Regions from separate parts of the Sphingobium sp. KCTC 72723 genome, predicted to be linked through region 2. Evidence: riboswitches for the same ligand, from Rfam matches in the RefSeq annotation. Region 2 holds a riboswitch; the other holds the start of a gene.

Region 1 (14,934 bases), 1.0 Mb from region 2:
GCCGCACGGCCATAATCGCGCGCCTGCGCCATGCGTTCGGGCGCGCGCGCGGTGGCCTGCGCGCGCTGTTGCGCATGGGCGGACACGCGGCGGTTAAGTGCCTCGCCCGCCTGCCGGGTCACGAACAGCCCGCCGGTGCGAACCAGCGTGCGGCGGCTTTCATCGACATTGGGGCGGCCCGGCGCAACGTCGGGCGCATGGACGATGAGGGTGCGGGTCTGCGGATTCCATTCCAGATCGCTTGCGGACAGGCGGCTGACGTCCACGAAATAATCGACCGTGAAGGGCATTTTCACCAACTGGTCGGATTTGAGCAGGCCAAAGCCGCGCACGTCCTGCGCCGTGCTTTGTATGGTGCCGGACATTTCCGACACTTTGAGGCTGCTGGTCCCGGCGATGCGCGCGGCGATCACCTTGGTCACGGCGGACCCGTCATCCTCCACGCTGACGACATAGTCGCGATTATAGCGCTGCCAGCCGACCAGCATCGCGCCGCCGACGATCAGGATCAGCAGCGCGACGGCCACCGGCCCGGCGTAGCGTTTCAGGCGATCTGCCATCGTCCGTCCGGCTGCGGCGCGGCGATGCCCCGCCCGTCGAGATCAATGAGATGCGCCAGCACCGAGCGCCCGGCGGCCGGGTGCAGGCGCGGATCGACGCCCTTGTACATTTCGGCGACCATGTCGGGGATGGCGCTGGTGCCGTTGCGTTCGAGGAAGCGCAATATCTGCCCCTCCCGCTGCTTGCGATGACCCATCATGCCGCGCACCAGCCGCTGGGGATTGTCGATCGGTTCGCCATGGGCGGGGTAATAGACGTAGTCGTCCCGGTCGAGCAGCCGCTGCATGGAGCGCATATAGGCGCTCATGTCGCCATCGGGGGGCGAAATGACGCTGGTGGACCAGCCCATGACATGATCGCCCGTGAACAACGCCTGTTCTTGCGAAAGGGCGAAGCAGAGGTGGTTGGAGGTGTGGCCGGGCGTCGTGACGGCTTCCAGCGTCCAGCCCTGCCCGCTCACCCGGTCGCCATCGCCCAGCACCCGGTCGGGGCGATAGGCCGCATCGAACGCGGCGTCGGCACGCGGGCCGTCATCGTCCAGCGTCAGCGGCGCGCAACCGATGATCGGCGCGCCGGTTGCGTCGCTCAAGGGGCGCGCGGCGGGGCTGTGGTCGCGGTGGGTGTGGGTGCAGAGGATCGCGACGACCGGACGGCCAGCGATGGCGGCAGTCAGCGCGGCCAGATGCGCCGGATCGTCCGGGCCGGGGTCGATCACTGCGACATCGTGCGCCCCGGCCAGATAGGTTTGCGTGCCGGTATAGGTAAAGGGCGATGGATTGGGTGCCAGCACCCGCGCCACCAGTGGAGACAGCGGCATCGCTATGCCGGTCGGCAGATCGGCCGGATCGAAAGGGAGTGCCATAAGGTCCATGTGCCACTTTCCGGCTGGATTTCAAGGGCGGGAGGGATTCCATCGGCCTCCGTCCTGCTCTAGACCGGGGATATGGCTGCATCCGACCTTATCGAACGCTGGCGCGCGCATCTGGCGCTCGACCGGCGGCGCTCGACTCATACGGTGCGGGCTTATGTCGCCACGGCGGAGCGGTTGCAGGCCTTTCTGACCGAACATCATGGGCAAGTCGCCGATGCGGCGCGGCTGGCAAAGCTGGAACAGGCGGACCTGCGCGCGTTTCTGACGGCGCGGCGGATGGATGGCATCGGCAATCTGTCGGCGGCACGGGAATTGTCTGCCGTGCGCGGGTTTTTGCGCTTTTGCGGGGGAGAGGATGCGGCGATCCCGCAGTTGAAAGGCCCACGGGTCAAGCGTGGCCTGCCCCGACCCATTTCGCCTGATGAAGTCGTGGCGCTGGCGCAGGACATTGCCGAGGGCGCGCGCGAGCCGTGGATCGGCGCGCGCGATTGGGCAGTGCTGCTGCTGCTTTATGGCGCGGGGCTGCGCATTGGCGAAGCGATGGGGTTGCAGGGTGACGTGCTGCCGCTGGGCGATGTGCTGCGGGTAACGGGCAAGCGCAACAAGACGCGGATGGTCCCGCTGCTGCCGCAGGTGCGCGACGCGATGCTGGCCTATGTCGAGCAATGCCCCCATCCACAGGCGCGCAACCAGCCGTTGTTTCGCGGCGCGCGGGGCGGACCATTATCGCCTGCGCTGATTCGCCGCGCGGTGCAGGGTGCGCGCGGGCGGCTGGGCCTGTCGGATCGGACGACGCCCCATGCGTTACGCCACAGCTTTGCGACGCATCTGCTGGGGCGCGGGGCGGATTTGCGGTCGTTGCAGGAATTGCTGGGCCATGCCAGCCTGTCGTCCACCCAAGTCTATACGCAGGTGGACGCAGCCCACCTGATGGACGTCTATCGCGCCGCGCATCCGCGCGCCTGACCGCGTCATCATGATGCCGTAATTGCGCGCCAGCCTGTCGCCATGCTGCGTCTCATCCTGGCCCTGCAAGGCGTGCCTGCCGATTTCGACCTGCGCACGGTGCGTCCCGCCGCGCCGCCCGACGCCATCGTCGTGACGGCGCGCAAGCAGAGCCAGCGGATCGAGCGGGAGCCTGTCGGCATCGAGCCACCGCTGGGCCGCGCGGAGTTCCGTCTGTTCGGCAATGTGAAGGGGAATGTCCATGTCGAAAGCCAGAGCTTTGGCAATGGCACGACGTCGAAACGGGTGATGGTGGGCGTTAAGGTGCCGTTTTAACCCTTGGGTCGCCAGGTCGCCAGCCGCCACAGGTAGATCAGTATCGCGCCCACGACGCAGGCCGTCGCGGCCGGACCGACATAGCGGTCGATGTCCTGAAAATTCTTACCCAAAATAACGCCCGCATAAGCCAGCAATATGTTCCAGATCAGCGCCCCGCCCGCCGTCCAGGCGAGAAAGCGGATATGACCCATGCGGAACAGGCCGGCGGGCAGCGAGATCATGGTGCGTAGCGCGGGCATGAAGCGGAACACGAAGACGACGATCTGGCCATATTTGCCGAACAGCCGGTCCAGCGCCTCGACATCGCGCCATTCCAGCGTCGCCCAGCGGCCAAAGCGATCCACCAGCGGTTTCAACCGGCCAAAGCCCAATATATGCCCGACCAGATACCAGAAATAATTGCCGACGGTAGTGCCGATCGTCCCGGCGACGAGCAGCCACTCCATCGCCATCCGCCCCTGACCCACGCGGATGCCACCAATGCCCATGATGAGTTCGGACGGGATCGGCGGAAAGACATTTTCCAGCACCATCAGCGCGAATATGCCCCAATAGCCACCCGCGTCGATCAGGCGGAGAACCCAGTCCGTCATGGGTTCAACGCTCCGTCATCCCCGCGCAGGCGGGCATCTCGCCTGCATTTCAGGTCCCAAAGAAAAGGGAGATCCCGGCCTGCGCCGGGATGACGGGGGTGGGGCATGGGGGTCAGGCCGCTGCCCGTGCCGCCAGCCGGGCGTCGATCGCGTCCCAGATCAGGCCGCCGGTGTCGGTGCCGTCGAAAGCGTCGATCGACACGATGCCGGTGGGCGAAGTTACATTGATTTCGGTCAGCCATTCGCCGCCGATCACGTCGATACCCACGAACAACAGGCCGCGTCGCTTGAGTTCCGGGCCGAGCGCGGCGCAGATTTCGCGTTCCTTGTCGGTCAGTTGTGTCTTTGCCGCCGATCCGCCGACGGCCAGGTTGGAGCGGATTTCGCCCGCGCCGGGGATGCGGTTCACTGCGCCTGCGACATCGCCATCCACCAGCACGATACGCTTGTCGCCTTCCGCGACGCCGGGGATGAATGCCTGCACCATGAAAGGCTCGACCCATGACGCCTTGAAGAGTTCCACGAGCGACGACAGGTTCGATCCTTTCGCATCGACATGAAACACGGCGACGCCCCCATTGCCGTAGAGCGGCTTGACGACGATTTCGCCATGTTCGGCCAGGAAACTGCGCACTTCGGCCAGATCGCGCGTGATCATGGTGGGCGGCATGAAGCGGGCATAATCCAGCACGAACAATTTTTCGGGCGCGTTGCGGACGCTGGCGGGATCATTCACCACCAGCGTTTCTTCCTGCACCCGTTCGAGCAGGTGGGTGGCGGTGATGTAGCTTAAATCAAAGGGCGGATCCTGCCGCATCAGCACGACATCGACGTCGCGGCCAAGGTCGATCATTTCCGCCGGGCCGAAGGCGAAATGGTCGCCCGGCACCTTCTGCACCTTGACCGGATGCGCCTTCGCCAGCACGCGGCCATCGCGGAAAGTCAGGTCGTTGGCGAGATAATGGTAGAGGCGATGCCCGCGCGCCTGCCCCGCCAGCATGATGTGGAAGGTCGAATCGCCCGCAATGCCAATGCCCTCCATCGGGTCCATCTGCACAGCGACGGTCAGGGGGTTGAGGGTGGTCATGCTCATCCTTCTTCCTTTGGGGGCGGAAGGGGCCGTTATCCCCCATGCCAGACGTTCGCCAGATGGCGTGGCGCACGCCCCGGCGCAAGGAGGATGACGTCGATTCGCATGTCGTCGCCCGGTTTGGCGAGATCATACCAGAGAATTTCCGCCGCCGCCGCGACGCGGGCCAGCCGCCGTTCGTCGATGGCCAGGTCAAGCTCTGCTGCGGTGGCGCGCGCCTTCACCTCGACAAAAGCGATCATCGCGCCGCGCCGGGCGACCAGATCGACTTCGCCCGCCGGGGTGCGCATCCGTCGTCCGATAATCTGCCAGCCTTTGAGCCGCAGCCACCAGCCGGCAATGCGTTCGGCCTGACGTCCCTTCCTTTCCGCCTGCGCGCGCGTCACCCCTTCAGGTCCATCGCCCGGTCGTAAAGCGTGCGCCGGTCCAGACCCAGTTTCTTGGCGACCTCCCCCGCCGCTTTCGACACGGGCAGGCGCGTCATGGCTTCGATCAGCGCAGCGTCGGCATCTTCCGCGCTGGCGGGCGGCGCTTCGCCGGGCGGGCCGACGGTGACGACAATTTCGCCCCTGGGCGGGGCGTCGGCGTAACGGGCGGACAGCTCAAGCAGCGTGCCGGTCGCCGTTTCCTCGAACGTCTTGCTGATTTCCCGGCTGACGGCAGCGTCCCGGTCACCCAGATGCGCGGCCATAGACGACAGGCTTTCCGACAGGCGCGGGCCGCTTTCGTAAAAGACCAGCGTGGCGCGCAGACCCGCCACTTCGTCCAGCGCGTCGCCGCGCGCCTTCGCCTTGCTGGGCAGAAAACCCATGAACAGGAAACGGTCGGTCGGCAGGCCCGACAGCGTCAGCGCCGCGATCGCCGCGCTGGGTCCGGGCAGAGTCGTGATGCTGCGCCCCGCCGCGCGCGCATCCCGCACCAGCTTGTAGCCCGGATCGGAAATCAGTGGGGTGCCAGCATCCGACAGGAGTGCGACCGATTCGCCCGCCATCCGCTCGACCAGCCGGTTGCGGACATGGTCAGCGCTATGATCATGATAGGGGACCATCGGCCGATCCGACCCGGCATGGCGCAACAGGCGCGCGCTGACCCGTGTATCTTCCACGGCGACCACATCGGCCAGCCGCAAAATTTCCGCCGCGCGCGGCGTAAGGTCACCAAGGTTGCCGATCGGCCCCGCGACGATGTAAAGCCCAGGTTCAAGACCCGATGATTGAGTTTCCATAAGGACGCCAGATGACAGAGACGGATGCCATCCCGCAAGCGGACTTGTTCGCTTCGCTAAAGCGCGGCGCGCGCATTGTGCTTGCGGCAGGCACGCTGCTGCTGGCCGCCTGTCAATCCATCGTGCCAAAGGGACCGGCACCGACCACGCCCACCGGACCCGTCCAGCCGACCGGACCGCAAGTCAGCGAAGGGCTGCCCACCGACACCTTGCGCCATCGTGTCGCCTTGCTGGTGCCAATGAGCGGACCCAATGCGGGCGTGGGTCAGTCGATCGCCAACGCGACCACACTGGCATTGATGGACACCAAAACGGACAAGGTACGCATCACCACTTACGACACCGCGCTGGGCGCAGCGGCAGCGGCGAACCGGGCGTTGACGGAGGGTAACCGCCTGATATTGGGACCGTTGCTGGCGGAGGATGCGCGCGTGATCGGGCCAATCGCCGCGCGCGCCAATGTGCCTGTCATCAGCTTTTCCAACGACACCGGCGTTGCAGGCGGCAGCGTTTACATCATGGGTTATAACCCCAACCAGTCGATCGAACGGGTCGTGGGCTTTGCGCGGGAAAAGGGACTGAGCCAGTTCGCCGCGCTGGTGCCGCGTGGCACCTATGGCGAGCGGGCGGGCAATGCGATGTTGCGCGCGGTGGAGCAGGCGGGCGGCACGGTCGTATCGCTCCAGACGTTCGACCGCAGCCCGGCGTCGATCACGGCAGCGGTGAAAAAATTGCAGGCCGCGTCCAGTTATGACGCGGTCCTGATCGCCGACAGTGGCAAGGTGGCGTTGCAGGTCGCGCCGATCGTGCGGAAAAATGGCGGCGCGACGGCGCGGCTGCTCGGCACCGAATTGTGGAATACCGAAGGCACGCTGGCCGCCAGCCCGGTGCTGCGCGGGGCATGGTTCGCCAGCGTTTCGGACACGCTCTATGGCCAGTTGGCGGGCAAATATCGCGCGCGCTATGGCAGCACGCCATTTCGCCTGTCGTCGCTGGGCTATGACGCGGTGCTGCTGACCGTGCGAATCGCGCGCGACTGGAAGCCCGGCACCCCCTTCCCCGCTACGCGGCTGCGCGATGGCGGCGGTTTTTCGGGGATCGACGGCGCGTTCCGCTTTGGCCGTAACGGAGTGGCCGAACGGGCGCTGGAAGTGTCGGAAGTGGGCGCTGGCACGGTGACGGTCGTGGCACCTGCGCCAAAGGGCTTTGGGGAATAGTGTCCAATCCTCCCCTGCAAGGGGAGGTGGCTGGCCGCAGGGCAGACGGAGTGGTGTCGCACTCTCGATAGCATGACACCCCTCCACCATTCGCTGCGCGAACGGTCCCCCTCTCCTTACAGGGGAGGATTTTTGATGCGCCCGGTCGGCAGGATGAGGGGCCAGCCATTGCCCGGATCGATGCAGGCAGTGATGCCATAGACGCTGGCCAGCCGGTCGGCGGTCAGCACGTCGAGCGGCGCGCCGTCAGCGACCAGCGCGCCGCGATCCATCAGCACGAGCCGGTCGCACCAGCGCGCCGCCATGCCCAGGTCGTGCAACACGGTGACGACCAGCGCGCCGCTGCGGGCTTCTTCGCGCAACAGGTCCATCACGTCGATCTGGTGGCCGGGGTCCAGCGCGGCGAGCGGTTCGTCGGCGATCAGGCCGCGCGCGCCCACGGCCAGCGCGCGCGCCAGCAACACCCGCGCCCTCTCCCCGCCCGACAATTCGGTGGCGATCCGACCTTTGAGATGCGCCACATCGGCGCGAGTCATGGCGGCTTCAACGGCGGTTTCGTCAGCAGGCGCCAGGCGCGATAGCGGTCCCAGATGCGGCAGGCGGCCCAGCGCGACCAGCCGTTCGACGGCCAGCGGCCAGTGGAGCGTCTGCCCCTGCGGCAGATAGGCGATGGCGCGCGCGATGCTGCGCCGGTCGAGCCGGGACACGTCCTGCCCATCGATCAGCACCCGGCCAGCCTGCGGCTTGGCCAGCCCCAGCATCGCCCGGATCAATGTGGATTTGCCCGCGCCATTGGGTCCGATGATGCCGACCAGTTGGCCCGGCTCCAGCATCAAATCAACGGCCTGCACCGCTGCATGGCGGCCAAGGCGAACCGACAGGCTTTGCGCGCTGATGCTCACCATAGCCGCCGCTCCCGCATCAGATGCATGAGGAATATCGGCACGCCCAGCAGCGCGGTAACGACGCCCAGCTTGAGTTCATTGGCGGTGGGGATCAACCGCACGCCAACATCCGCCAGTGTCAGCAGCGCCGCCCCGCCGATCAGCGAGGGGAGCAGCACGGCGGAGGGCGAGCGATCGGTCAGCGGGCGGACGATATGCGGGACGATCAGGCCAACAAAGCCGATCGCGCCCGACACCGCCACCGCCCCGCCCACGCCGATCGCGACGCCCAGCATCATCCGCCAACGCGCGGCATTGAGATTGACGCCCAGCGCCTGCGCGCCTTCCTCCCCCAATGTCAGGGCGTCGAGCGTCCGCCCGTCGGCCAGCAGCAGCGCCGCGCCGATCGCGACGCAGGGCAATGCGACAGCGACATGGACATAGCTGCGGTTTTCCAGGCTGCCCATCAGCCAGCTCATGATTTCCATCGCGGCGAAGGGATTGGGCGACAGGTTGAGCGACAGGCTGATCCCCGCGCCCGCGAGCGTGCCGACCGCGATTCCGGCGAGGATCAAGGTGAGCGGGCTTTCCGAAGATCCGGCCAGCAGGAACAGGGCAGCAATGGCGACGAGCGCAGATGTGATGGCGAGCATCGGCAGGACGAGCGGGTGAAGCGCGCTGATGCCATAATAGAGCGCACACACCGCGCCCAGCGCCGCTGCATTGGATGCACCCAGCACCGAGGGTTCGGCGAGTGGATTGCGCAGATAGCCCTGCAACGCCGCACCCGACAGGCCCAGCATGGCTCCGACGATGAGGCCCAGCAGCAGGCGCGGCAGGCGCAGGTCCAGGATGATGGCGCGCGCGATATCGTCTCCGCCGCCGGTCAGGACGGCAAGGATGCGCGCCGGGCTGATCGCGACAGCGCCCAGCAGCACCGACCCCAGTGCCGCGACGAGCAGAATGAGGAGCAGCGCGGGGATGAGGAGAGGATGGCGGCGGACGGTCATTTGTGAGCGCCTTGGCGGTTGGCAAAGCAGGGTGTTCCTGCGAAGGCAGGAACCCAGTTCTGACGGTGGGACTGGATTCCTGCCTTCGCAAGAACATGACGTGCTAACAGACAGGCTCCATGACCCGTTTCCTGACCCTTGCAGCGGCCGCCCTGACACTCACCAGCGCGGCCCATGCTGCGCCACGCCGGATCGTGTCGCTCAATGTCTGTGCCGACCAGTATCTGATCGCGCTGGCGGACAAGGGGCAGATTGCGGCACTCAGCAGCAATGCGCGCGATCCCGAATTGTCGGCGGCGGCAGAGGCTGCACTTGGGCTTCGCGTGCTGCGGCGCGCTTCGGAGGAGGTGCTGGCGATCCGGCCCGACCTGATATTGGGCTATCCCATCGGGCCGAACAGGGTCGCGGGCGCGCCGCCGGGGCAATGGACCATGCTGGGGCTGGCCAGTGCGGACAGCTATAGCGCGATCCTCGATCAGATACGGCAGGTCGCGCGGGCGGTGGGGCATCCTGAGCGCGGCGAGCGGCTGATCGCGCGGATGAACCGCGATCTGGCAGCGCTGCCAAAAGCGAAGCGTGGCGGGGTAGCGGCCTATTATCAGCGGCGCGGCTATATGACCGGCACCGGCACGCTGGTCGACGACCTGATGCGCCGGGTGGGCCTTGTGAATCTGGCAGGCAAATTGGGCAAGCCCGCGCTGGCGCAGGTGCCGCTGGAGGCGATGGTCGCGGCGCGGCCCGACTGGCTGATCGTCGAAAGCGGCAGCGTGGCGGTGGTCGATCAGGGGACCGAGATGCTCCAGCATCCCGCGCTGAAATCCGTGCCGCGCATCAGCGTGCCGCAAAGCTGGACCGTATGTGGCGGCCCGGCCTATGTGCAGGCGGCGCAGGGTATCATTGCGCGGTTGAACGCGCATAAGTGAAGGGACGGGCTGCGCGCCCGTCCCCCCTTGTCCCCCGTCAGAAGCGGACACGCACGCCGCCAAAGGCGGAGCGGCCATAAACGCCATAGCCATAGGCGGTGGCGTAGGCTTCATCGAACAGATTGTCGATGCGGCCATAGACTTCCAGATGCTCGCCCAGCGACAACGCGGCACGCAGGCCCGCCAGCGCATAGCCGTCGAGGCGGCGGGTGTTGGCGGCATTGTCGAAGCTGTCGCCCACCATAGTCAGCGTCGCGCCGGTGGACAGGCCGAAGGACCAGACATAGTCTGCCGAGACGCTGACCGCGTTGACCGCGCGGCGCGGCAGGAGGTTGCCATCCGTAGCCCCACCCGACCGATCGCGCGCATCGACATAGCTATAGCTGCCGGTCACGGTCAGCGCGTCCACGGGCTTCAGCGCAATGCTCGCTTCCACGCCCTTGGCACGGGTGCGGTCGAGGTTGCTGTAGCTGAAGGTCGCATTGTCGTAATTGATCTGGTCAGTGGTGTTGCGCAGGAACGCCGTGACCGACAGGATCGCCCGCTCCCCGTCCAGGCTCTGGTCGAAGCCGATGTCGTAGCTTTTCGATCGTTCGGGGCGCAGCGCGCTGTTGCCGCTGAATGTGTCGTAAAGCTGATAGAGCGAGGGTGCCTTGAACCCTTCGCCATAGCTTAATCGCACATTGGTCGCGCCCGCATTGGGCGTGTAGTTGGCGTTCGCACCGAACGTGGTTGCGCCGCCGAACTGGCTATGGTCGTCATGGCGCACGCCGCCAGTGACGGACAGGCCAGTCAAGGGCTTGACGATCGCCAGCGCATAGACGCTGTCGATATTGATCTTCGCCGACGACGTACTGCCGAAACCGAAGAAGTCGTAATCGGGGCGCTCATGTTCATAGCCGAACACCAGCTTGGCCTGATCGACCGGGGCATATACGCCTTCATATTCAAAGCGCAGGTTGGTGCCGGAATAGCCATAATCCGCGTCGGTGCCGCGCACGAAATAATAGTCGCGGTCGTTGCGCAAGTAAGTCACCGCCGCGCGGCTGGTCAGGCGACCGTCGAGCAGGGCAAGGTTGAGGCCCGCATAGCCGACATATTGGTCCATTTTCGACACGTCGCTGCTGTCGGCAGGCGCGCCGAAGAAGCTGTCATAGTCGAGGTCAGCATGGATATAATAGCCGCGCAGATCGAGGCTCAGCGCGTCGCTGAACGCCAGTTTCAGCCGGGCATTGGTGGCGATATTTTCATAGCCGTCCTTTTCCGTGCCACCCACAGCCGACGAAATGCCATCGGTGCGAAAATAGGCTGCGCCAATGCCGCCCGACGCCATGCCGCTGGTGCCAGACACATCTGCTTTCGCGTTCAGCGTATCGCTATAGCCATAATCGACCGAGGCGTTGGCCCCGAAACCTTCCGCCGGCACGCCGGTCATGATGTTGACCACGCCGCCGATCGCCTGGCTGCCATGCACGACCGAGTTGGAGCCGCGCAGCACTTCGATCCGGCGGATATTGCCGGTCAGCAAATGGCCGAAATCATAGCCGTCACCAATGCCGCTGGGGTCGTTGACCTTGACCCCGTCGATCAGCACCAGCGTCTGCGTCGTTTCCGCGCCGCGCAGCGACACGCCGGTCACGCCGCCAGTGGAACCATTGCGGTTGAAGCGGACCCCCGGCGTGGTCGCCAGCAGATCGACCACATCGACCGCCTGCCGCGTGTCGATCGTCTTTGCATCGATGATGGTGATTGCCTGGCCGACTTCGTCGCGCGATTGGGCAATGCCCGACGCGGTGACGACGATATTGTCATCCTGTGCCAAAGCAGGCGTGGCCGCCAGCAGCGCGAGAAGAGAAATCCCTGTTTTTACCATGATAATAGCCCTGAGCGTCATGTGCGACTTCAAGGCCGGGGCGTCCGTTTCGCAACGGTCGCGCCGCGATGCAGGATGACGCCACCCCCCGCCGCACGGCACGATGCGGCCCCGGCCGCATAGCGTCGCTCGACGGAAAACCACCGTGCCATGACCATCCCCTGGATCAGGGCAAGAGCGACCAGACGCCGGCAGGTCTCCTGGCTCGCGGGTCATAGCGGCGATGCACAAGCCTTCCCGAACCCAAAAGGTTCAGTGACCGGGTCTTTGAAACCCTCTGTGCATCGCGCTCACCGCTTACAGTTGCAGGGACAGCCGTGGAATAGGGCAGTTTCCCGCCCGCACCACATTCCCGTTTTCAGCCTCTTGCGAGGCACCGGCGCGATCTATTGCAAGGACGATGAACCGCCCCTGCGCCGCGCGCTCTAGGGGAAAGGTGGAGCGGTGCCAAGCCGCCCGTGTCGCTAAGGCCGCAAAGCGTTGCCATGATGCAACAGCGCGTCGGGCCGGGCCAGCACGACCAGCGGCAGCCCGGCCTGTTCCGCACGCTGGGCTGCCAGCGCGGTGGGCGCGGAAATGGTGACGAGCAGCGGGCATCCGCTCAGCACCGCTTTTTCCACCAGTTCATAGGAACAGCGCGACGACAGCAAGGCAAAGCCACCGTCCCAGTCGGTGCCTGCGCGTTTCATCGCCCCGATCAGCTTGTCGAAAGCATTGTGCCGCCCGACATCTTCGCGCGCGCAGCCGATCGTCCCGTCCGCGCCGACATAAGCCGCGACATGGGCCGCGCCGGTGGCAGCGTTAAGCGGCTGGTGCGCAGCCAGTTCACCCAGCGCACGGAAAATGGCGGCGGGTTCTGCGCGTGATTGCGCCGTAACGGGCGGCAGCGGGCGCATCGCCTGTTCCAGATTTTCAACGCCGCACAGGCCGCACCCCGATTCCGACAGGCGGTGCCGCACCCGGTCCAGCAGACCATCGGTCCGGTCGGCAGGCAGCGTGGCGCGCGCGACCATCCCCTGCCCGGTATCATGGACATCGACGGCGAAGGGCGCGTCGTCCGGTCCGATCAGCCGGTCGGCCAGCGCGAAGCCCAGCACGAGATCGCCAATATCATGCGGGGTCGCCATCAACACCGCATAGCCGACGCCGTTAAACTCGACCGCGATCGGCACTTCCTGCGCCAACGCGCGGGCGACCGGATCGGCCTGACCGTCCGGGGTCAGGCGAGTGAAGGGGACATCGGGCGAATGGTGCGTCACGATGTGGGGTGTCCGAAGGTAACGGACAGGATCGGCGGCGCTGCGGGCATGAAGCGACCCTATGGCCCGGCGTGCCGCAACGCAATGCCATGCAGGTCCGGCACGCTTTTTGACGGGGGTGACCATGACACTCATATGCTATCGGCTTGGGACATTCATGTGCGGGGCGATATGGCAGGGTCAGGGATATTGGGCGCGGTGCTGGCCGGTGGACGATCGCGCCGCTTTGGCAGCGACAAAGCGCTGGCGGTGATGCCGGACGGGCGGACGCTGATCGACCATGCGGTGGCAGGACTTGCGCCGCATGTCGCAAGCATCGTGATTTGCGGGCGTGAGGGTGGCCTGGCAGATCGGCCCGCGCCGGACTTGGGACCATTGGGGGGATTGAACGCTGCGCTGCATCATGCGCGCGCGGAAGGTTTTGCCGGGGTGCTGACCAACGGATGCGACATGCCGCTCTATCCGGCGGATCTGCCCGTGGCGCTGATCGGCGCAGAGGCAGCGATCCTTAAAGGTCAGCCTTTGCTGGGCTGGTGGCCAGTGACGCTGGCCGATGTGCTGGACGCGCAGCTGGCGGAGGAGAATAATCGTTCGATCCGGGGCTTTGTCGATCGGATCGGCGCGCGCGTGGTGGATATGCCGGGGCTGATACTGCCCAATATCAACCGGCCGGAGGATCTGGCGGGGTTGTGATTCGCTGGATCAAACCGTCGCGGCCACGCGCGCCGCAACTTCCACTGGAACGCCATTGCCTGCGACCGCTTCGCCGATCAGCAATAGCGTCGGGTCTTCGTCGCTGATCGTCTGGACCAGAAAAGCGAGCGCCGACAACTTGCCCCGGATGAGGCGTTCGCCGGGCAGCGAGACGTTGACCGCGACCATCACCGGGGTTTCGGGGTCACGCCCCGCACCGATCAGGCTGCGCGCGATTTCGCCTGCCGCCGCGCGGCCCATATAGATGCCCAGCGTGCCGCCGGGCCGGGCCAGTGCGTCCCAGTCCAGCTTGAGCGGTTCGCCCGCTTTCAGATGCGCCGTCACCAGCGTCAGCCCGCGCGCCTTGCCGCGCAGAGTGAGCGAGGCGTGGCCGCTGGCCGCCGCCGCGCTGGCCGTAGTGATGCCGGGGCAGATGCGCACGCGCACGCCGCCTTCGCCCAGATGATCCATTTCCTCCGCCGAACGACCAAAGATCGACGGATCGCCACCCTTCAGCCGGACGACGCGCTTGCCCGCGCGCGCGGCGGCCAGCAACAGATCGTTGATGCTTTCCTGCTGCTTGCTGTGGCGGCCCGAACGCTTGCCCACACTCACTCGCTCGACGTCATCGGGGATAAGGTCCAGCACGCCCGGCCCGACCAGCGCATCGTAAAAGACGATGTCGGCAGCGCAGATCAGCTTTTCCGCCTTGCGCGTCAGCAGATCCGGGTCACCCGGCCCCGCGCCGACCAGCCAGACTTCGCCGCGCGCGATCAGTTCATTCGGCTGCATGGAGCGTCTCCTGTCGAGTCTGGGCAAGGATGTTGGCAAGTGCGGGGCGGCAGGAACCGCAATTGGTCCCTGCGCCAAGGGCTGCACCGATGGCAGGCACGTCCACCAGTTGCTGGCTGCGGATGGCGGCGACGATAGTGTTCAAACCGATGTCGAAACAGACGCAGATGATTGCGCCCTTATCCGGCTGATTGCCCGGCCCACGTGCCGCCAGCACCGATGCACCGACGCTTTCGACCGCCAACTGGCCGATCAGCCAGTCGCGGGTCGGCAATATGCCGGTGCGGGTGACGATCAGCACGCCCGCCAGCTTGCCGTCGCGGATGATCGCGACGCGGCGCGTACCGCGCGTCTGGTCGATCGCCTCTACGCGCTCACCCTTGGGCAGGCAGGCTTCCAGCCGCGCCGCATCGCCATTGCCCGCCACTTCATACAGCGCGCCGCCCGGTACGGTGATGCGGGTGGCCCACAGGCATGGCACGCGCACGGGTTCGTCGCCGCGCAGGATGAGGAAGCCTTTCCATTCGGTAGCGACTTTTTCGACGCGAACGGGCGTGGATTTGAAGCCCGGCTGACCCGAATGGGGATCGACCAACGGGCGGGGCAGCAAGCCCGTGCGCCCCCCGCTCGATTGCTGGTCTGTCCAGTGGATCGGGGTG
Region 2 (14,934 bases):
ATGCGGGCCAGATCTTCGGGCTTTGTCGCGCCGCAGATGAACGCAAATTGCGCGGTGGGCGCGCAGCTATCCGCTTGTGGCGCGGGCGTAGTTGCGCAGCCCTGCGTCAGCAGCGCCAGTGCCGCGACCGCACCGGGGCGGATCATGTGACGCGATAGACGCGGATGCGCACCGATGGCTTGGGCGCATCATCAGGCGGCGGCCCCAATGTGCCGACGAAGATCGCCTGATTGAGCCAGGCATGGGGACCATCGGGCGCTTCGAAGGTCGGGACGGTGCGCAGGTAGCGCTGCTTTGCGCCTGCAACGCGGCTGTTCGTCAGGCCGACATTGCGGACATGGATCAGCGCGCCATCGTCGGCGCGCATCATATAATCCGCTTCGATAACGGTCCAGTCGTCCTTGCGCTGCAACTGCCAGTCCGCACCGCCCGACAATATTGTTCCGCGAATGTCCGGCCCGGAAAAATGGCCGCCCGTGATAGGGATGCGGCGACGGGTGCCGAGCGGGGTCGCGCCGATCTCGATCGTCGGTTCCAGCGTGACGATGGCTTCATAGACGAATTCCAGCCCCGGCGTGTCGGACGCCGAGCGGGCGGCAGCGGGCCAGGCGAGCGCAAGCGCGCCGCCAGAGAGCATCATGCTCCGCCGCGACAGGGCGACGTCAATCGCGAACATTGGGGCGTCCCGGTGCGGGTGGTGGTGCGACAGGAGCGCCCACAAGCAAAGGCAGGTCGTCATGATGCGGCCAGGCGATCGTGCCGCCACCCTGCCCCAGCAACCGCATCCGGGGTGCCTTGTCCCCATAGACGGGCCAGCCGCTACCCGGATTGCCGGTGCGGGCAAAGGACAGCAGCGCATCCATCATCTGCGCCGACAAAGCCCGGTCGTCCGCGCTCCAGTCGCGGGTGGTGCGGAAACGGTTGAGGCTGTCGAGCGTGCCGAGCCAATATGGCACGTCGGCGGTGTGGTATGAACCGACCGTTGCGGGGTCATGATCCGCAAAGCTGATGCCGGGCGTGTAGGGATGCACGCGGGTGAAGAAATAGGGATAGACGGGCGCCCTACCCGATGCTGCCTGCGCCCCTGCCCATTCGGCCATTTGCGATCCGACGCTGGCGTCGCGTTGCAGGTCGCGGGCGGCGCGGCGGGCCGCTTCGTCGGTGGCGGCGGGATAGCGTTTCAGGATTTGTGCGGCATTGGCGGGGAACGCCTTGCGCACAGCCGCTTCGAAATCGGCGGGACTGTTGATTGGCCCCAGCGAGCGGAAACTTTCGTCGCGGGTGAAGCCGATCATCGCGGCCACGTCATTCTGCTGGCGCGCGGCGAAGCTGGCGGGCGGGGCCAACGCCAGCAACTGCCCGTCCAGCACGATCGGTCGGCGGGGGACGCCCGCCGCCAAGGCGATCAGGCGATCGGCTGGAATATCACGCATCCCCTCGATCGAATCTGCACCCAATGCCTGTTGCAGGGCGACGCCTTCCTGTTCGGCGTCGGCCAGCGGTGCAGGGGCCATCAGGTCGCCGAAACTGGACCCGCTCATGCCGACGACGCGATGGAATAATCCGCGCGCGACGGGGCTGGATTGCAACAGCGAGATGGACATAGACCCCGCCGATTGGCCCACCACTGTCACATTGGCTGGATCACCCCCGAAGCCTTTGATATTGCTTTGAATCCATTGCAGGCCAGCAACCTGATCCTTCAGCCCGTAATTGCCCGAATGGCCTGCGCCTTCGGCGGTCAATCCGGGGTGGGCGAGGAAACCCAGAGCGCCGACGCGATAGGAAAGGGCGACATAGACCACCCCCTCGGCAGCAAGCGGTTCGCCCGAATAATTGGCCATGGAAGCCGAGCCGACATTGAACGCGCCGCCATAGATCCAGGCGACCACAGGATAGGGTTTCCCCGGTGGTGCGGGCTGGGCGGGCGCCCATATGTTGAGGTAGAGGCAATCCTCACTGGTCGCCTCCTCACCGAAATAATGGTTGATCGACCGGCCCCGCAGCGGCTGGATACATTCCGGCGCGGGGCGATCCGCGTTCCACACGCCCGTCCATGCCGCGACCGGACGTGGGTCGCGCCAGCGCAGGTCGCGCACCGGCGGCGCAGCGAACGGCACGCCCAGCCAGGCGCGCACGCCCGATGGCAGAGTGATACCGCCGACAAGCCCCGCCTGCGTCTTCACCGGCACACCTGCGCTGGCCTGAACGACCTGTGCCATGGCGGTGCTAGCGACGATCAGCGGCAGGCAGAGCGCCAGCGCAGCGCGCAGGCCGCGCATCAGTGGCGACCTTTCAGATGCGTGTCGAAAAAGCCGAAGGTCAGGTCGAGCGCACGGAGCGAGGCGGCACGGGTCGCATCGGCATTGGCTCCGATCCAGCTGTGGCCGACGCCGGTTATGATGTCGAGCGTGACTGGCACCTTCGCCGCCTTCAGCCGATCCGCCAGCAGGCGCGATTGTTCCACCGGCACCACCTTGTCATCGGTGCCATGGATCAGCAGCATCGGCGGGTCGCGGCCATCGACATGCGCGGCGGGACTGGCGGCGGCGATGCGGTCTGCCGGGCAGGCTGGCTTGGTGCAGTCGAGATAGGCATTTTCGGCGCGGGGCATGTTGCCATCGGGCATGGAGGCAAAGTCATAGACGCCATACCAGCCGACCCCTGCCTGCACGCAATCGGACTGGGTCGGGTTACTCTTGTCCGATCCGCTGGGCGCTGCGCCACATTGCAAGGCCGCGAGCGCCGCGAGTTGTCCCCCGGCAGAGCCACCCCAGACGCCGACATGCGCCGCATCAATGCCATAGCCTGCCGCCCCGGCCTTGAGGAAGCGGATGGCGGTGCGGACATCGTCGATCGCGGCGGGAAAGGGCGCTTCGAGCGAGAGGCGATATTCGAGCGAAGCGACGACATAGCCCTTTGCCGCGAGGGCGGACAGGACGGCGGGAAAATCGCTGAACGCGCCCGACTGGCGGGTGTGGCCGCCCATCCAGCCGCCGCCATGGATGTAGATGACGAGTGGCTGCGGACCCTTGGCATCGGCGGCGCGATAAAGGTCGAGCGTGATCGGGCGATAACCGGGGATGGTCGAAAAGGCGATGTCGGTGGTGGCAGTGACGCCGTTGGCAAAGGTCACGCGGCGGTCGGGCATCGGATCGCCCAGCGCAGGTTCTGGCGCGGTGGAGGGCAATTGCGCATGGGCGGGAACCGCTCCTGCCGCCAGAGCCAAAAGAATGACGCCCATCATGCTGGCTGCAACTTTGCGCATTGGCCTCTCCTGCTATATTATGTGCTAACTATTTCGTTCATTGGTATCGCGATTGGTGCGCCAGTACAAGATGCGAAGTTGGATGGCGTAACGCGCAGCGCGTCAGGCGCGGCACCAGCTTTCGATGATGTCGATAACCGACATGCGGCGACGGCCCAGCGCCTTTGCAGAGGACATGTCGCGATCGAACCCGAAGGAGAAGGTGTAGCGGTTGGAGACATTGTAGAAGCACAGCGCGCTGATGGTCATGTGCAATTCGACCGGGTCGATGCCCTCGCGGAAATGGCCGCTGGCCACGCCCTGCGCCAGGACGTCGCGCAAATTGTCGATTACCCGGCGGTTGCGTTCGCGGATGCCGGGAACTTCGCCGATATGCGCGCCGCGCAGGATATTTTCGTTCATCACCAACCGGACGAATTCGGGATGTTCGATATGATAGTCGAAGGTGGTGGTGATCAGGTCGCGCAGCGCCGCGTCGGGGGTCAGATGGTCGCGCTTCACCGCTGCATCCACTTCGCGCACGGCGGTATAGGCGCGTTCCAGCACGGCCCGATACAGGCCTTCCTTGCCACCGAAATAATAATAGATCATCCGCTTGGACGAATTGGTCCGTTCGGCAATTTCGTCGATCCGCGCGCCGCTCAATCCCTTGTCGGCAAATTCGCGGGTCGCCACGTCCAATATGTTGCGCCGGGTCTCCTCCGCCTCCACCGCGCGCGTGCTTGCCCCGCCCTCGATCGCCGTCAGCACCGCCTTTGCCACTCTTTATCGCTCCTTGTCCAAATCCTGCCGCCGGTCGTCAGGCGGGCATGTCTGCCCGGAAACGGGACTGCGCCGCCAGCCTTATCGTCGCATTGCCCGCACCATAGCCATCATAGCCACGCCGCTGGACGAATTCGAAGAAGAAACGTTTGGCAAAGGCGCGGCTGTAGAATTGGAAATATTCCTGATCGCCAATCCGGTCGTAGAGGATGTTACCCGCCGCCATCCGCGCGACCAGATCCGGGTCGAGACTGAAACGCGCAGCCAGATCGTCATAATAGTTGGCGGGAATGTCGAGCAGTTCCAGCCCGCGTTCGACCATGACGTCCCGCGCGGCAAATATATCGTCGCAAATGAAGGCGATATGCTGCACGCCCGCGCCCATATAATGGTGCAGGAAGCGCGAGGAGAGCGTTTGCGCCGCCGCCGATCCGTTCAGCGTGACGCGGAAACCACGATCGGGCGATTCCACCGCCTGGCTGTGAACGATACCCAAGGGATCTGCAATTTCCAGCTGGGGCGTCTTGGTCACGTCGAACAGGGCGAAATAATAAAGCAGCCAGGACAGAAACTCCTCATAGCCCATGGCCTGCGCGATATGGTCGATCCGGTCCAGTCCGGCACCGGGCTGGTCGGCGGGGGCAAGCGGTTCGAACTCCCGGTCCCACACCGCGTCCTGCGTGCCGGATTCGATGAAGTAGATGAGGCTGCCACCGACCCCGCGCACCGAGGGGATCTGCATTTCGTCGGATGCCACTGCCTGATCGAAACGCGGGATGCGCAGCGCGGCGGCCCGCTCCAGCGCGGCCGGTACGTCCCTGACCCGCAGGCCCAGCGCACAGACCGATGCGCCGTGGACGATGTCGTGACTATGCGCGAACCCTTCCGTCTCGCAATTGACGACCAGGTTGATGTCGCCCTGCCGCCAGCGAGTCACGGCTTTGCGCACATGGCGGCCGACCTTGGCAAAGCCCATGGCACCCAGCATGGTTTCCAGCATCGGCGCTTCGGTTTCGCTGGTCGCAAATTCGATGAATTCCACGCCGTCGATTGGGACGCGGGGCGCGATTTCAGGCGCGCGGGCGGACAGGCGGCGCGCTTCATCCTCCACCATGCGCAGCGAACGATAGCCATCGAGCGCGACCCCGGACGCGGAACCTGCACGGAAACGGTCGTTGAAGATTTCCAGCGACAACGGCCCGGCATAGCCGATGTCGAGCAGCGCGCGGACATAGTCGGCAATGGGCAGGTCGCCCTGCCCCGGCATGTTGCGGAAATGGCGGCTCCAGTAGAGATAATCCATGTCGAGCGCGGGGGCGTCGGCAATCTGGACGATGAACAGCTTAGCCGGGTCGATGGTCAGGATCGAGTCGGTCGGCACCTTGCGCGCGAGCGAGTGGAAGCTGTCGAGGATGAGGCCGACGGCCGGATGATCGACCGTGCGGACGATTTCCCACGCATCGCGGTGGTCGAACACATGCCGCCCCCAGGCGAGGGCTTCATAGCCGACGCGCAAGTTGCGCTTGTCCGCGCGCTGCCCAAGTTCGGCGAAATCATCGACGATCCGCTGCCGGTCGCCCAGCGCCTGGGGCGAGACGTTGGAGCAGATGAGGACGAGGTCAGTCCCCAATTCCTGCATGATGTCGAATTTGCGCTCCGCCCGGTCGAACGTCTTGGCGCGCAGGTCGCCGGGCATCCCTTCGAAATCGCGGAACGGCTGAAACAGGGTGCAGGTCAGGCCATGGTCGCGGATCATCGCGCCGACTTCACGCGGTGAACCATTGAAACCGATCAGGTCATTTTCGAAAATTTCCACCCCGTCGAACCCGGCAGCGGCGATCGCCTGCAACTTCTGGTCCAGTGTCCCGCTGACCGAAACGGTGGCGATCGACGTCTTCATGGCTTTGCCCTTCTTTGCATCCTCGAACGTCGTGTACCATCTAGTACAACAGGTGAGAAGGGCTAATGCACAGCGTCCATAGTCGTTACGCCCGTGCGTTGATGACCGACGACAATTCCAGTTCCAATATCTCCACCACCGCCCGCACCTTGGGCGAAAGATGCTGGCGCTGGGGATAGACGGCCCAGATCGGCTCATCCGCAGGCTGGCAATCGGTCAGGATCAGGTCGACCATGCCATGCCGCAAATAAGGCAGGATGTAGAAATCGGGCAACTGGCAGATGCCCAGTCCCGATATGCAGGCTTCCATCACCGCATGGCCGCTGTTGCAGCGGAAGCGCCCGCGCGGATAGTGCGCCACATCCTGATCGCCGACGCGGAAATGCCAGGCGTCGCTGCTGCCGACGATCAGTTCATGCGCCGCGAGTTGATCGACGCGCGCCGGTTTGCCCGCCCGCGCCAGATAGCTTGGCGCAGCGCAGGTGTGGAGCGTGCGCGACGCCACCCGCCGCGCGATGACGCGCGGGTCGGACACAGCGCCAGTGCGGATGCCCAGATCATAGCCCTCCCCCACCAGATCCACGACCCGGTTCGACAGGTCTATCGTCACGTTCAGCCGGGGATGGTGCATGGCGAAACGGCGGATGATCGGCGCGACGAAACGCTCGCCCATCGCGGTCGAGCAAGTGACGCGCAATTCACCCTGCGGTTCGCCCTGCTCGCCGATCAGGGCAATGGCCTCGTCCCGTTCCTGCGCAATGTGGGCGCAGCGTTCGAAAAAGACCCGGCCCGTGTCGGTCAGGCGGACCGTGCGTGTGGTGCGAAAGAAAAGCTGCGCCTGCACCCGCTGTTCCAGCGCGATGATCGCCCGGCTGACATGCGTGGGCGACATGCGGATCGCCTTTGCCGCCCGCGAGAAGGAACCCGTCGTCGCCACGGCGATAAATTCGTCTATCCCGTCCCATTGCGACATCGCTGTTGCGCCCTATTTCAGCAGCACCAGTTCTTCCGCCATGCTGGGGTGCAGGGCCACGGTGTCGTCGAAATCCTGCTTGGTGAGGCCCGCCTTTACCGCGATGGCCGCCGCCTGAAGGATTTCGGGCGCGTCCGGGCCGATCATGTGCAGGCCGACGACCCGGTCGGTCGTGGCGTCCACGATCATCTTGTAGAGCGCCCGTTCTTCGCGCCCGGCCAGCACATTTTTCATCGGCCGGAAGTCGGACGTATAGACCTTGACCGTGCCGAGCCGGTTCTTGGCTTCCGCTTCGGTCATGCCCACGCCCGCGAGCGGGGGATGGCTGAACACGGCGGATGGCACGCAGCCATAATCGACAGTCCGTGGGTTATCGCCGAACACCGTGTCGGCAAAGGCATGGCCTTCGCGGATCGCCACGGGGGTCAGTTGCAGCCGGTCGGTCACGTCGCCCACCGCATAGATGCTCTCGCAACTGGTGCGGCTATAATCGTCGACCTTGATCGCGCCCTTGTCGCTTAGTTCCACCCCGGCGGATTCCAGGCCCAGCCCGTCGAGATTGGGGGTGCGGCCGGTCGCGAACATCAGCACGTCGCAACTGACCGGGTCGCCATCCTTGAAATGGACGTGAAGCGAGCCGTCCTTGTCCTTTTCGATCCGCTCCATTTGCGCGTTGAAGCGGAAATTGATGCCCTTCACCGTCGAAATCTGAAGCAGGCGATCGCGGATGGATTCATCATAGCCGCGCAGCAGCGTGGACGATCGGTTGACGATCGTGACATGGCTGCCCAGCTGATGGAAAATCCCGGCAAATTCATTGGCGATATAGCCGCCACCGACGATTACGATGCGTTTGGGGCATTCGTCCAGATGGAACACCTCGTTCGACGTGATGCCATGTTCGGCGCCTTCGACATCGGGGGTGACTGGCCAGGCACCTGTCGCCACCAATATATATTTCGCCGTGATTTCCCGCCCGCTCGCCAGCTTGACGGTATGCGGCCCGGCGACCGTCGCCCGTTCACCGATCAGTTCGACCTTGTTGCTGTCGAGCGTGTTGCGATACAGCCCCTCCAGCCGGTCGACTTCCCCCAGCACATTGTCCCGCAACGTCTGCCATTCGAAACCGCAATCCGGCACGTTCCAGCCGAAACGCCGCGCATCTTTGAGATCCTCGGCGAAATGCGCGCCATAGATGAGCAGCTTCTTTGGCACGCAGCCGCGAATGACGCAGGTGCCGCCGACGCGAAACTCCTCCGCCACCGCAACCTTTGCGCCATGGGCCGCCGCCACGCGGGACGCGCGCACGCCGCCCGACCCTGCACCGATGACGAAAAGGTCGAAATCATAATCGCTCATGCCTGTCTCCGCTGGCCGCGCTCGGCTCATCGCCCGCATATGGAGGCTGGCGTGGCGGGTTACAAATGGCTTTTATGCAGCTATCGCCCCTGCCGCTGGAGCAGGCGTTCGGCGGACCAGCCGAACGCGATGCCGATGCCGCTCCACAGCACCATTTGGGTGGCGATGGAAGCGACGCGGAAATCCCATAACAGGGTGGCGGGAAAGTCGGCCGGCACTTCGTTGACGCTGGGCAACAGCCATTGGGTGAGCAGCATCAGCCCAGCGTAAAGGGCAATGGCGGCCAATGTCGCATCGAACGCGCTAAGGCTGCGCCGCATTTGGGTCCGCAGTCTGGCTGCAACGACAGCGGCGGCGAGCGACAGGGCGATCATGGCGAAATAGGCGGCGGTGCGGATGCCGACCGTGTCGTGGCTGCCGACCGCAGGGGGTGTCTGGGGATATTTGATCCCCGGCACGATCACCACGATCACGAAGGCCAGCCATGCCAGCAACAGCGCGAAGCTGCGCGGTCCCAGGCGCGCGACGCGGCCATAGCCATAAGCGAACACCAGCGAGAAGATGCCGCCGACCGCCGCGCCGTAAAGCGTCATCGCGGTGAGCAGGCCAGCGCCCTTCTGCGTCGCGCGGCTGACCAGTTCATCGTCCATGCCCGGCATGGCGTGAGTGGCGTGAGCGGCGTGACCGCGATGTTCAAAGGCGATGGCAAGGTCGACCTGCGGTTCGGCAAGGACGCGCGCGCACAGCGTGGCGAAAAGGGCCGCGAGGATGCCGACCAGCATCCCGCGCCACAGCAATTGTTTCGTCATGGCCGCGCGTCAGTGGCAGGGGAAGCCGAGGAGGTGGCGACCGTCATGCACATATTCATGGACATACATGCCATCGAAAAACGCATAGGCACCCTGTTCGGTGCTGACGAAATAGAGAAAGATCGTGGCGATCAGCGTGCCGAACAGCGCCCAGGGCAGGATGTCGTCCAGCGGGATGGCGTTACCGCCGGAAATGGGGATGAAAGCGTCGTCGAACGATGCGGCAATGGTCGCCATGGTCATACTCCTTTGGGGATTTCGCGTCCCGTGCAGATCAATGAGTCCGGCAGGAAGGTCTGGCTCTCGACGGCGACAGGCGACGACGATAACAGTGGCGCGACCGCGCCGGAATTACACCGGCTTCTTCCTGATGGACGCTGGCCCTTCTTTGGACGGGCGGGGCGGCGGGGTCAACCTGTCTTGCCGGAGTCGATGCTGACGACCACCCTCATCCTGATCTGCGCCGGGACCACGCGGATGGCCCGAACCGGCGGCTTTGCCGGACCGGACGAACCGCTGGACGCGGGCGGGCGGCGCGATGCGGCACGCGCCGATCATGTTGGCGCGACGCTGATCGGGTGCAGCCCGGCGCTGGCGGCGCAACAGACGGGGCAGGCTATGGCATTGCCCTTTACGGTCGAAGCGGCGCTGGTCGAGATCGACCATGGCCAATGGACCGGGCGAACATTCGATGCCGTGCCTCCGCAAGCGCTGCGGGAATGGATCGCCGACCCCGCCAGCGGCGCGCCCGGCGGCGAGACGATGGCGCAGGTCCAGCAGCGGATCGGCCCGTGGGTCGATCATGTCGCGGGGCTGGCCGGGACGTGGTGCGCGATCACCCATCCTATGGTCGTGCGCGCGGCACTGGCCCATATCCTCGACGTGCCGCCGCGCGCGATGCTGGCGATCGACCTCGCCCCGCTTTCGCGCACGCGCCTGTCGTTCAACCGGGGCTGGCGGCTTCAGGGGATCGGTTGAGGAGGGCCATGCGCAGGCATTGGCACACGATCTGGTCGCGTTGATTGCGCAGCCGGTGCGTGAAGGTGACGATGCCCGCGCCGGGGCGGGACTTGCTGGGCTTGAGGTCGCTCACGTCGCTTTCGCAGCGCAGCGTGTCGCCGATGAACACGGGGTTGGGCATGACGAGTTTGTCATAACCCAGATTGGCGACCAGCGTGCCAAGCGTCGTGTCGCCCACCGACAGTCCGATCATCAGCGCAAAGGTGAAGGTGCCATTGACAAGAATCTGGCCGAACTCGCTGGCCTTCGCGAATTCCGCGTCCAGATGCAGCGGTTGGGGGTTGTGGGTCATGGTGGTGAAAAGGACATTGTCCGTTTCCGTCACGGTGCGGCGAATGTCGTGGATCAGCGTGTCGCCAATCTGCCACTGGTCGAAATAGCGTCCGGCCATGTCGTGATTTGCTCCTGTCGTTTCGGAACTTTACAAAGTTCGTCCATGTGGCTGTTATGGGATTATGAAGTTCTGTTTGTATTCAATGGGTTATAGAGAAAAGGCGAAATGTCGCACAGTGGGCAACAGAGGTTTGGTTTGCGGCATATCATTTTGTTTTTTCAATGCGTTATGATCGAATAACTTCAACTGATCCTCCTCTTGCAGGCAGGGCTGTCGCATATGGAAACATGCCCTCTTTCACCGTCACCCTGAACTTGTTTCAGGGTCCATTTCTCCACACCAAGCAGTTGTTCGTGACGAGAAATGGATGCTGAAACAAGTTCAGCATGACGATTGAACGTGGGACGTTTTCATATGCGATAGCCTGCCCTTGCAGGAAGGGAGACGATTCCGACCCTAGCTTTCGACCTTCTCTATCTTCACCAGCAGCGTGCCTTCGCTCACCTGACCGCCTTCAGCGGCGTTCAATTCCGCGACCGTCCCGTCGAAGGGTGCGGTCAGGCTATGTTCCATCTTCATCGCTTCCAATGTGACGAGTTTCTGGCCCTTCACCACCGCGTCGCCCGCCGCGACCGACACGGCGATGATGCGCCCCGGCATGGGGGAAAGGATCGCGCCGTCGGAGGCAGTGGCGGAGGCGCCGCCGTCCACACGCCATGGCTGCATTTGCCATACCTGACCACCCTGCGCGATCAGCACATCGTCGAGCGCGCGCGCATCGCCTTCGCGGGGATCGAAGGCGACCGTTACCGCTTCGCCGTCGAGCAGAAAGGGTGCCTGCGCCCGCACCGGCGCGTTGAGGCGGAAGCCCGCCAGCACGCCACCGGGCGTCAACGCCGCCGCCGCATCTGCCAACGCTTCGGCATCGGGATGATGCGCTGGCATCAGCGCGTCGCCTTCGCGCCCGATCAACCCGGTATCGAGCCGGGCGGCGACAAAATCAGGATGCTCCAGCGCCTTCACCAGAAACCCGGCATTGGTCCTGACCGGCCAGATCGCGCTGTCGTCCAGTGCCGCCGCGAGCGTGGCGCGGGCGCCTTCACGGGTGGGGCCATGGGCGATCATCTTGGCGATCATCGGATCATAGAAGGGCGAAATATCCGCGCCCTGTTCGACCCCGGTGTCGATCCGGCACCCCGCGCCCAGATCGAAAGTGTCGAGCCGACCGATGGAGGGGAGGAAGCCCTTGGCCGGATCTTCGGCATAGAGCCGCGCTTCCATGGCCCAGCCATTGATGGCGAGTGCATCCTGCTGTTTGGGCAGCGGTTCGCCCGACGCGACGAGCAATTGCCATTCGACCAGATCGACGCCAGTGATTTCCTCCGTCACGGGATGTTCGACCTGCAACCGGGTGTTCATTTCCATGAACCAGATCCGGTCCGCGCGCAGCCCTTCGCTGCCATCGGCGATGAACTCGATCGTCCCTGCGCCGACATAATCGACGGCTTGTGCCGCGCGCACGGCGGCGGAGCAGATCGCCTCGCGCGTCGCCGCGTCCATACCCGGCGCAGGCGCTTCCTCGATCACCTTTTGGTGGCGGCGCTGGAGCGAGCAGTCGCGTTCGAACAGATGGACGACATTGCCATGACTGTCCCCGAACACCTGCACTTCGATATGGCGCGGGTTGGTGACCCATTTTTCGAGCAGGACATGGTCGTTGCCGAAACTGGACGCCGCTTCGCGCTGGCACGAGGCAAGCGCGTCGGCGAAATCGGCGGGCGCATCGACCTTGCGCATCCCCTTGCCGCCGCCGCCCGCGACTGCCTTGATCAGGACAGGATAGCCGATGGCGTCGGCTTCGGCGGCAAGACGTGCAGGCGACTGGTCCGCGCCCAGATAGCCCGGCGTGGTGGGAACGCCAGCGTCCTGCATCAACTGCTTGGCCGCGTCCTTCAGGCCCATCGCGGTGATGGAGGACGGGTTGGGACCGACCCAGATCAACCCCGCGTCGATCACCGCCTGCGCAAAGGCAGCGTTTTCGGACAGGAAGCCGTAGCCGGGGTGGATCGCCTGCGCGCCGCTTTGCCGGGCGGCGGTGATGATGCGGTCGCCGACAAGATAGGATTCACGCGCGGGCGACGGGCCGATATGGACCGCTTCGTCGGCGTCGCGGACGTGGAGGGCATCGGCGTCAGCGTCCGAATAGACCGCAACGGTGCGAATGCCCATCGCCCGCGCCGTGCGGATGATACGACAGGCGATTTCGCCGCGATTGGCGATGAGAAGGGATTGGATCATGGCAGACGTCCTTCTACCTCCCCGGAACGGGGAGGGGGACCAGCCGAAGGCTGGTGGAGGGGTTGGCGCTCACGGCACGCGGAAACGATGGCGATGACGACAGTATCGACAGATTGCAGGACTTTCTTTGCGGGAATGCGGAGAGTGTCGAACCCGCGCTCGCTCATATGGGCATCGCGGACGGCGTCGCTATCCGGTTGATCGCCGCGATTATGAACCTCGCCGTCGATTTCGATGGCAAGCCTTGCGGACAGGCAGGCGAAATCGAGACTGTAGGGGCCGACCGGATGCTGGCGGCGAAATTTGAAACCGCCGGGACGCTGGCGCAATGCGCGCCATAGTATCACTTCAGGCAAGTTGCCGGAGCGGCGTTCGCGTCTGGCCATCCTGATCGTCGCGGAGTTAGTGTTGAACACCCCTCCACCACCCTTCGGGCGGTCCCCCTCCCCGTTCCGTGGAGGTATGGCGTTGTCCTCTACGCCCACCCCCATCACATCCGAAACACCCCGAATTGCGCCTTGTCCGGCACCGGCGCGTTCAGGCAGGCGGCGAAGGCCAGGCCCAGCACGTCGCGGGTTTGCGCCGGGTCGATGATCCCGTCGTCCCACAGGCGGGCGGTGGCGTAATAGGGGCTGCCTTCTTCTTCATATTTTTCGCGGACCGGCGCCTTGAAGGCTTCGGCTTCTTCCGGCGTCCATTTGGCCGCATCGCGGTGGACGGTGGCGAGGACGGAGGCGGCCTGTTCGCCGCCCATCACGCTGATCCGCGCATTGGGCCAGGTGAACAGGAAGCGGGGCTGATAGGCGCGGCCGCACATGCCGTAATTGCCCGCACCGAAGCTGCCGCCGATCAGCACGGTGACTTTTGGCACTTGCGCGGTGGCGACGGCGGTGACGAGTTTTGCGCCATGTTTTGCAATGCCTTCCGCCTCATATTTGCCGCCGACCATGAAGCCGGAGATGTTCTGAAGGAACAGGAGGGGGATGCGGCGCTGGCAGGCCAGTTCGATGAAATGCGCGCCCTTGACTGCGCTTTCGCTGAACAGCACGCCGTTATTGGCCAGGATCGCGACCGGCATCCCCCAGATATGGGCGAAGCCGCAGACGAGCGTCGTGCCGTAGAGCGCCTTGAATTCATGAAATTCACTGCCGTCGACGATGCGGGCAATGACTTCGCGCACGTCATAGGGCGCGCGCACGTCCTGCGGCACGATGCCGTAAAGCTCGGCGGCGTCATATTTGGGCGGGCGCACATCATGCAGGTTGAGGTCGGGCGTACGATCGGGTTGCAAGGTTGAAACGATATCGCGCACGATGGTCAGCGCATGATCGTCATTTTCGGCGACATGATCGACCACGCCGGATTTGCGCCCGTGCAGGTCGCCGCCGCCCAGATCTTCGGCGCTGATGACTTCGCCCGTCGCTGCCTGCACCAGCGGAGGACCGGCGAGGAAGATCGTCCCCTGATTGCGGACAATGATGCTTTCGTCGGACATGGCGGGGACATAAGCGCCGCCCGCCGTGCAACTGCCCATGACGCAGGCGATTTGCGGGATGCCGCGCGCACTCATGCCCGCCTGGTTATAGAAGATGCGGCCGAAATGATCGCGGTCTGGAAATACCTCCGCCTGATTGGGCAGGTTCGCGCCGCCGCTGTCGACCAGATAGACGCAGGGCAGGTTGTTTTCGAGCGCGATTTCCTGCGCGCGCAAATGCTTTTTGACGGTCAGCGGGTAATAGGTGCCGCCTTTGACGGTGGCGTCGTTGCAGGCGACCATGACCTGACGCCCCGACACGCGACCGATGCCGGCGATGATCCCCGCGCCGGGGACTTCGTCGCCATACAGGCCGTTGGCGGCAAGCTGGCCGATTTCGAGGAAGGGGGAACCGGGGTCGAGCAGGCGTTCGACCCGGTCGCGGGGGAGCAGCTTGCCGCGCGCGGTGTGCTTGTCGCGGGCGGATGCGGAGCCGCCCTGCGCGGCGTCGGCGACCCTGGCGTGCAGTTGATCGGCCAGCGCGCGGTTATGCGCGGCGTTGGCGCGGAAGGTTTCGCTGTCGGGCGCGATTTTGGTGTCGAGGATGGGGGCGGTCATGTGCTTCTTTCTATCCTCTTGTCTGGGGCAACTGCCCCTTGCTGCCCTCTCCGCGCAGGGGCGATCGCATGTGATTTTTCTTTATCTATCAACGTCATGCTGAATGTGTTTCAGCATCC

Evidence for each region. A riboswitch is a leader RNA that binds a small molecule or an ion and turns the genes downstream of it on or off. The one in region 2 is predicted to bind cobalamin.
Region 1: another riboswitch for cobalamin. It lies ahead of SPBM01_RS20435 (TonB-dependent receptor plug domain-containing protein); the one in region 2 lies ahead of SPBM01_RS15480 (CbtB domain-containing protein).

Annotation. Positions count from the first base shown of each region.
Region 1 is NZ_CP060388.1:4,197,585-4,212,518, reverse strand. Features, by position in the region: gene SPBM01_RS20495 (DUF4230 domain-containing protein) at 1-560, opposite strand, end outside; gene SPBM01_RS20490 (MBL fold metallo-hydrolase) at 545-1,423, opposite strand; gene SPBM01_RS20485 (tyrosine recombinase XerC) at 1,505-2,398, shown strand; gene SPBM01_RS20480 (hypothetical protein) at 2,441-2,713, shown strand; gene SPBM01_RS20475 (DedA family protein) at 2,710-3,309, opposite strand; gene gshB (glutathione synthase) at 3,422-4,396, opposite strand; gene SPBM01_RS20465 (YraN family protein) at 4,432-4,785, opposite strand; gene rsmI (16S rRNA (cytidine(1402)-2'-O)-methyltransferase) at 4,782-5,624, opposite strand; gene SPBM01_RS20455 (penicillin-binding protein activator) at 5,636-6,841, shown strand; gene SPBM01_RS20450 (ABC transporter ATP-binding protein) at 6,958-7,746, opposite strand; gene SPBM01_RS20445 (FecCD family ABC transporter permease) at 7,740-8,735, opposite strand; gene SPBM01_RS20440 (ABC transporter substrate-binding protein) at 8,855-9,658, shown strand; gene SPBM01_RS20435 (TonB-dependent receptor plug domain-containing protein) at 9,696-11,531, opposite strand; cobalamin riboswitch at 11,704-11,927, opposite strand; gene fdhD (formate dehydrogenase accessory sulfurtransferase FdhD) at 11,996-12,925, opposite strand; gene SPBM01_RS20425 (molybdenum cofactor guanylyltransferase) at 12,962-13,483, shown strand; gene cobA (uroporphyrinogen-III C-methyltransferase) at 13,493-14,275, opposite strand; gene SPBM01_RS20415 (nitrate reductase) at 14,262-14,934, opposite strand, start outside.
Region 2 is NZ_CP060388.1:3,154,241-3,169,174, reverse strand. Features, by position in the region: gene SPBM01_RS15525 (hypothetical protein) at 1-146, opposite strand, end outside; gene SPBM01_RS15520 (DUF3237 domain-containing protein) at 143-676, opposite strand; gene SPBM01_RS15515 (carboxylesterase/lipase family protein) at 663-2,282, opposite strand; gene SPBM01_RS15510 (alpha/beta hydrolase) at 2,282-3,268, opposite strand; gene SPBM01_RS15505 (TetR family transcriptional regulator) at 3,371-4,030, opposite strand; gene SPBM01_RS15500 (bifunctional sugar phosphate isomerase/epimerase/4-hydroxyphenylpyruvate dioxygenase family protein) at 4,068-5,930, opposite strand; gene SPBM01_RS15495 (LysR family transcriptional regulator) at 6,016-6,903, opposite strand; gene gor (glutathione-disulfide reductase) at 6,916-8,262, opposite strand; gene SPBM01_RS15485 (CbtA family protein) at 8,343-9,071, opposite strand; gene SPBM01_RS15480 (CbtB domain-containing protein) at 9,081-9,308, opposite strand; cobalamin riboswitch at 9,343-9,473, opposite strand; gene SPBM01_RS15475 (histidine phosphatase family protein) at 9,504-10,049, shown strand; gene SPBM01_RS15470 (MaoC family dehydratase) at 10,015-10,482, opposite strand; gene SPBM01_RS15465 (acetyl/propionyl/methylcrotonyl-CoA carboxylase subunit alpha) at 10,882-12,723, opposite strand; gene SPBM01_RS15460 (endonuclease domain-containing protein) at 12,720-13,109, opposite strand; gene SPBM01_RS15455 (carboxyl transferase domain-containing protein) at 13,214-14,815, opposite strand.